DNA from 2 places in the Mesorhizobium sp. ESP7-2 genome. Region 2 is predicted to be linked to the other one. Evidence: predicted binding sites of a transcription regulator. Region 2 holds the regulator's gene; the other holds the start of a gene.
What was found. Region 2 encodes LexA, which represses DNA repair genes until DNA is damaged. Its sites were predicted from a motif close to TGTTCNNNNTGTGTTCNG; they were not measured.

Region 1: LB543_RS23760 (YifB family Mg chelatase-like AAA ATPase) is a predicted target of LexA. The motif match lies at 2,052-2,069, and genes of this name have one in related genera.

What each region holds. Positions count from the first base shown of each region.
Region 1 is NZ_JAIUGQ010000030.1:3,218-6,636, reverse strand. Features, by position in the region: gene LB543_RS23775 (ester cyclase) at 1-322, opposite strand, end outside; gene LB543_RS23770 (hypothetical protein) at 385-831, opposite strand; gene LB543_RS23765 (cupin domain-containing protein) at 1,340-1,711, opposite strand; gene LB543_RS23760 (YifB family Mg chelatase-like AAA ATPase) at 2,160-3,419, shown strand, end outside.
Region 2 is NZ_JAIUGQ010000003.1:32,031-35,449, reverse strand. Features, by position in the region: gene LB543_RS04200 (ComEC/Rec2 family competence protein) at 1-1,102, shown strand, start outside; gene lexA (transcriptional repressor LexA) at 1,096-1,839, opposite strand; gene LB543_RS04190 (GntR family transcriptional regulator) at 2,250-3,023, opposite strand; gene LB543_RS04185 (ABC transporter substrate-binding protein) at 3,177-3,419, shown strand, end outside.

The DNA of each region.
Region 1 (3,419 bases), on a different contig from region 2:
GGAACTCCAAAGGACGATTGCGGCCTTCAAGCCCAAAGGGTCGGCCTGGCGCGCGGCCCCGCCATAGTGACTCATCCACGAGGAAGCCATCGCCGTAAAGCCTCTTGACGCAATCGACCGAGCTTTCCGCCAGATCGGAAAACGTCGCCTGGTAGAAGGAGCGGGCAGCATCGCGTCCATGTGAGGGTCCGAAGGGCCAGCCGACAACGTCATGCTCGACGTCTTCGGACAGGGTCCGCAGCACGCCTTCGACGTTGTCGCTTGCCTCGAAGCCGAAATGCTCGTCAATCTTCCGATCCATGTCCTTGGGGGTAAGCATCATCTTGGTTCTCATTGTTCGCGGGAATGATGCCGCGGCATCGGCGCGGCGGCGGATTCGCAGTCTTACTTCGTGACGAGCTTGTCGCCGGCCAGACGGGCCTCCGGCGACAGGAAATACATGTGAATGTCGTAGTGCGGAATTTCGTAGCCATGGTGGCCGTTTGGCTCGAACCCGATATCGATGTGATTGATGGGAGGCTGCCGCTTGCCGTCAAACCAAGGCACGAGCTTGTTGTGGGAGACGCCTTCGGCGAAATCCTTCTGTGAAATCATGTACTCCATGCAGGTGATGTGGCCCTCGATCACACAGTAGATGGGTCCGAAGGGCAGATTGGCCGGGTTCGCCCAATGCTCGCCCATGCCGGGCACATAGGGTGAAATCTGCACCACGCCGGCAGGCAGGACCCGGGTTCTCGGCAGTTGACTAAGTTCGGCCTTCAACGATCCGGCAGACGCGCCGCTCGCGGCGCCCATGGCGAGCCCAATTGGCAGCGTCGCTACGAGCAACATTCGAAGGATCGGCCCAGGGGGCGTCCAGCGATGATGTTCAGAGGCATCGGAATGAAATGCTCGGGTCGAAAACATGTGGTTTGATCCTTGGGTGAGACTGAACGATGGCACCTCATAATGAGATTTCTGTCTCATTGAAATAATAATCTTATTAGGAGACGATGGTTTTGACATGCCGGAACACTGGACGCGGGTCGGCCGCGGCAGCTATCGCTCCGGCGAGGGCTGGGATGTTGATCTGATCTCACCTGAACGCAGCGTGGCGGACGGACTTCGTTCAGGGCCCGGGACAGATGGTGGCGCGGGTTCGCACGATGGCTTCAGGCCTCGTGACGGCCGATGTCCGACTGATGAATCGCGCCGGGCGGCATGCAGATCGTCGGCCTGCCCGACAAGGCGGTGACTGCGAGCGCGGACAGGCGGCGCTCCAGGCATCGGCGGCGGACCTGCCCAAGGAAGGCAGCCGTTACCACCTGCCGACCGCGCTCGGCCTGGAGCCTACATCCTACTATGCCTTGGCATACTGCTCGGCACTCATGACTTCGATGCAGACGAAGCGCTCGTTGCCTTCCACCCAGGCGTCGTGGCCCGGCGGAATCGTATAGGACGTGCCTTGCCCAAACGTTTTCTGGGTTCCGTCATTCATTTTGATGGTGATGGTTCCCGAGACGACGTAGCCGACATGCGAAACCTGACAACTGTCGGTCTTGACCACCGGCTTCACGCATTCGGACCATTTCCAGCCCGGCTCCATGTTGAGCCGGCCCAACGTATAGCCGGGAAGGCGCACCACTTCGACGCGCGTCTTGTCCGGCGTGCGAACTTCATCCGGGCTGTTGTGAGACTTGGACGCAAATTTGCTGACTTCCACACCGGCCATGTCATCCTCCCTGTACTCGACGCGGAGCCTGACGTTGCGATTGTCGGAACCGCGACGGATTCATATCCCATTTGGAGCCGGCATACAATTATAAGCAGTTGCTAAAATATATACTGACCGTGCCCGCTCCTCTCCTCTGCGGCGCCGGGTCGAATGGCCTGTTTTCATTTTGTCTTAACCATGTTCCGCTTTCTGCAACCGCATACAAACGCTGTGCAACCCGGGCGGTTACAGGTTCCGAAGATGTTCCGGGTTTGATCGGGGGGCCAATGGAACCCTTGCGTGGGGGCAAACCGAGGGCGAGAGGAGGGCTAGCCTTTCCCACAACATCCGTCCTTTTTGTTCTTGTATTGTTCTTGCCTAAGCCTGAAATCTGTGGTTGTCTTGCGTTGACGTCGCTCGCGGCCTGTTCACAAGGCCCGCGGCGAGCCGGCATCGGGGGCAGAAAATGGTGGCGCGGGTTCGTACGGTCGCTTTCCAGGGCATCGAGGCCGTGCCGGTCGACGTGCAGGTGATGATCGCGCCCGGCAAGGTCAACATGCACATCGTCGGCCTGCCGGACAAGGCGGTGGCCGAGAGCCGCGAACGGGTCCAGGCGGCCCTGCACGCGTCGGGCCTGTCGATGCCATCGAAGAAAGTAACGATCAATTTGGCGCCCGCCGACTTGCCCAAGGAAGGCAGCCATTACGATCTGCCGATCGCACTCGGGCTGATGGCGGCTCTCGGCGCCATTCCGGGCGACATGCTGGCCGGCTATGTCGTGCTCGGCGAACTGTCGCTCGACGGCACCATTACGGCGGTCGCCGGCGCCTTGCCCGCTGCGATCGGTGCCAATGCCGAGGGCAAGGGCCTGATCTGCCCGTTCGCGTGCGGACCGGAAGCGGCCTGGGCGGGGCGGGAATTCGACATTCTGGCGCCGCGCAGCCTGATTGCCATCGCCAACCATTTCCGCGGCACGCAGGTGCTGTCGCGCCCCGAGGCCGGTATCCGCGCCTCGGCGCGCGACCTGCCCGACCTTGCCGACATCAAGGGCCAGGAGACGGCGAAGCGCGCGCTGGAAGTGGCGGCCGCCGGCGGCCACAATCTCCTGATGATCGGTCCGCCCGGTTCCGGCAAATCGATGCTTGCGCAGCGTCTGCCGTCGATCCTGCCGCCGCTGGCGCCGAAGGAATTGCTCGAGGTTTCGATGATCGCCTCGGTGGCTGGCGAGCTCGGCGAAGGCAAGCTGACCGACCGGCGGCCGTTCCGCGCCCCGCACCATTCGGCCTCGATGGCGGCAATGGTGGGCGGCGGCATACGCGCGCGGCCGGGCGAGGTGTCGCTCGCCCATCACGGCGTGCTGTTCCTCGACGAGTTCCCCGAATTCACGCCGCAGACGCTCGATGCGCTGCGCCAGCCGCTGGAGACCGGCGACTGCATGATCGCGCGCGCCAACCACCGCGTCACCTATCCGGCACGCATCCAGCTGGTGGCGGCGATGAACCCCTGCCGCTGCGGCATGGCCGGCGAGCCGGGCTATCGCTGCCTGCGCGGCGAGCGCTGCCGCACCGATTATCAGGCGCGCATCTCAGGCCCGCTGCTCGACCGCATCGATCTCAGGATCGAAGTGCCGGCGGTCTCGGCCAGCGACCTGATCCGGCCCGACCGGGCGGAGAAGAGCGCCGAAGTTGCACTCCGCGTCGGCCGCGCGCGCACCCTCCAGCGCGAG
Region 2 (3,419 bases):
GACAGCGGCCTTGGTAGGCGCCTATGCCGGCTGGGCCGACCACCATGCGGGAAAGACGAGGCCACCGCCGCCAAAGCGATCCCTGCCCGGGTTCCTGACGCGAAAGTTCCTCTTGGCGACAGGTGGATTGGCCGTGACATCCATCATCGCCGGCAGCGCAACGGCGCTGTTTGCCATCTGGCATTTCCAGCGGGTGTCGCCGCTCAGCCTGTTCGCCAATCTGGCCGTCATGCCGATCGTATCGGTTGTGATGTTCCTGGCTGTCGCCAGCGCGTTGCTGATGCCGTTCGGGTTGGATTGGCCGGCTCTCTACCTCATGGGCAAGGGCCTGACGGCGATGATCGCCGTATCGGCGTGGATATCGGAGCGCTCTCCGATCGATGGGGTCGGGCTGATCTCGCAGCAATCCGTGCTGCTGGTCACCGTCGCGCTGGTCATCGCGACGATGGCGACGACCTGGCTGCGGCTTGCCGCGCTGCCATTCGCGCTTGCCGGCCTGTTGACCGTGTCGCACACGCGCACGCCCGATGTGCTGATCTCGGAAGATGCGCGGCTGGTCGCATTGCCGATCGGCAATGGCGAACTGGCCGTCAACCGGGAACGTCCGAACGAATTCGCAGCCGAAAACTGGAAACGCGCCCTGGTCTCAGAATCAATCGTCAAACCGGAAATGTTCGACAAGACGGACGGGCAATTCGACATCGCTAGTCCCACCGACCTGCCGCAGGGATCGCCGTTCTATTGCCGCGAAGGCCTGTGTCTTGCCAGGCACCCATCCGGCGCAATCATCGCCTATGTCGAGGATCGCAAGAACACCTGGAAGGCCTGCGCCTTCGCCGACCTGATCGTCGTCAATGACGCTACCGCCTATGACGCCTGCCACAATCCGCTGGTTCTCGTCGTCACGAAACGGCAACTCGCCCGCAAGGGGAGTGCCGCCGTCTTCTTCGATCCCCAGTCGGCCACGAGCCCGGCTGCGATCGAATTCGCCGTCGACGGACCATACCGGCCCTGGCACGAGCAGCGAAAATTCTCACGCGAGGCGAGGGGGCTGCCGCCCTATAAAAAGCCTGACAAACCTGATGGCAAACCGGTTCAGTAGCGTCTTATCAGCCCGACCAGCTTGCCCTGCACCTTGACCCTGTCTGGCCCGAAGATGCGTGTTTCGTAGGCTGGATTGGCGGCTTCGAGCGCGATCGAAGCGCCCTTGCGGCGAAACCGCTTCAGCGTTGCTTCCTCCTCATCGACCAGCGCCACGATGATTTCGCCCGGACTTGCCGTATCGGCATTGCGGATGATGACCGTGTCGCCGTCGAAGATACCGGCCTCGATCATCGAGTCGCCCTTGACCTCCAGCGCATAGTGCTCGCCGCCCATGATCATGTCCGGCGGCACCGAAATCGAATGCGTCTGATGCTGGATGGCATCGATCGGCACACCGGCGGCGATACGGCCCATGACCGGGATGGACACGGCTGAAACCGCATCGTCGTCGTTACCGGCCGCGGGCAGGCGAGAAGGCGCCGCCGCCGGCCTGATCTGGCGGCCGAGACCGCCTTGGCCAAGGCTGCCCTGGATGACGCTTGGCGAGAACTTCTTCGCCGCATTGAGGCCCGGCGCGATCGAGTCCGGCAGCCGCAGCACTTCCAGCGCGCGCGCCCGGTTGGGCAGCCGGCGAATGAAGCCGCGTTCCTCCAACGCCGTGATCAGGCGATGGATCCCCGACTTGGAGGCAAGATCGAGCGCTTCCTTCATCTCGTCGAAAGAGGGCGGTATCCCGCTTTCCTTGAGCCGTTCGTGGATGAACATCAGCAGTTCATGTTGCTTGCGTGTCAGCATGGCGGCCCCCAAGGCAGTGAACGAAGGTCTGAACCAGAATCGAAAAACAAACCCAGAACAAACACTATCTGTTCCAGTTGTGTTCCGCAACCGTTTAAAGTTTAATGAATTTGTTAAGGCGTCTGAAGTTTTTTGCCCGCGACAGCGGACGGCAATCGACCCTTTCCGCCGTCGGCAAGGACATTGAAATCGTGTTGGTTAATGGGCTGTGGCCCATCCTCCGCCGAGGCTTGGCATCAGTCTTTTTGAGGGCTTTTCCGGGGATGGATCGTAAAAATTATGGATCCATTATTCGCGGAACGAAACGAAACCAAAACGCCAACGATTGTAGCTTCGGGGCAGCGACGGATCCAGGCGTCCGGCCGGCTCCGATCAAGTGCGTGCGAACAGGCGTCGCGGAAGCGCTGAAGTCATCCGGCGACAGCTTTCAAGCTGCCGGCGCGGGCGGCGTACTCGGTCGCGCCGCTGTCTTCGCTGTGGACATAGACATGCAGGGTGTAGCCGATATGCGCAGTCATCAGCGCCTTGGCCCGCTCGACGTCACGATCGAGTGCCGCTTCCATGATCGCGGTATGGTGTTCGATCGCAATCGCTTCACGCAGTGCCTCCATCGCCTCTTCATAGCCATTCTTGAGGCCAGCCGCGGCCCGCAATGTCGGCGCCAGACCAAGAAAGCGATGATGCCGGCGCAGCTGATCCGAGATTGTCGAGCGGAAACGCAGCAGCCAATCGCATGTGGCGGCGCTCAGCAGCGCCGCATGGAAAGCCTCGTGGTTCTCGTCCCATTTGTCGACGGCCGCATCCGAGGGATCGTCGACCGCGGTCTTGCAGCGGGAGAGCCGGTAGTGGGCGGTGACGACAGCATCCTCCCACTCCTTGCCGCCTTTCTCCATCGATTCGAGGAATAGGGGGATCTCGACCACCATCCTGGCGCGCGCCAGGTCCTCCAGTTCGGCCCGCGATACCGGAGCCACGGTAAAGCCGCGATTGCTGATGGCGGTGACAAGGCGTTCGGCCTCGAGCCGCGACAAGGCTTCTCGCAACGGCGTCCAGCCGACGCCATAGGTACCGCGCAGCACACTCAGCTTGAGCGGGGCGCCGGGCATGAGGCGCGTGGTCAGGATATCGCGCCGCAACAGCTGATAGGCTGCCTCCGTCTTTGTGGAGCTGGTTTGATCCTGCATCGCGGTCCATCCGTCGTCTGGCAGTGAAAAATTATATATGATGTGGGGGCGTGGCAAGAATTATATATAATATTTGACACGGGCCGGCGGACTGACCATGATCGCCGCAGTAGCCGCGCTCCAAGCGGCGCTGATCAAATCTGGGAGGAAATGATGTTGAAGTCGAAATCCGCTTGGTTGTCGGGTTTGTTCCTGGCCGGCGCATTGATTGTGAGCGCGGGTACTGCCGCTGCCGATCAGATACGCATCGGCATTGCCAATTTCGGCGAGCATCCGCAGCTCAACGCCGCTATAGCCGGCTTCAAGAAGGCGCTGACGGATAATGGCTTCGTCGAGGGCAAGGACGTCGTCTATACGGAGAGCCATACGAATTTCGATGCATCGCTGGTGCCGCAG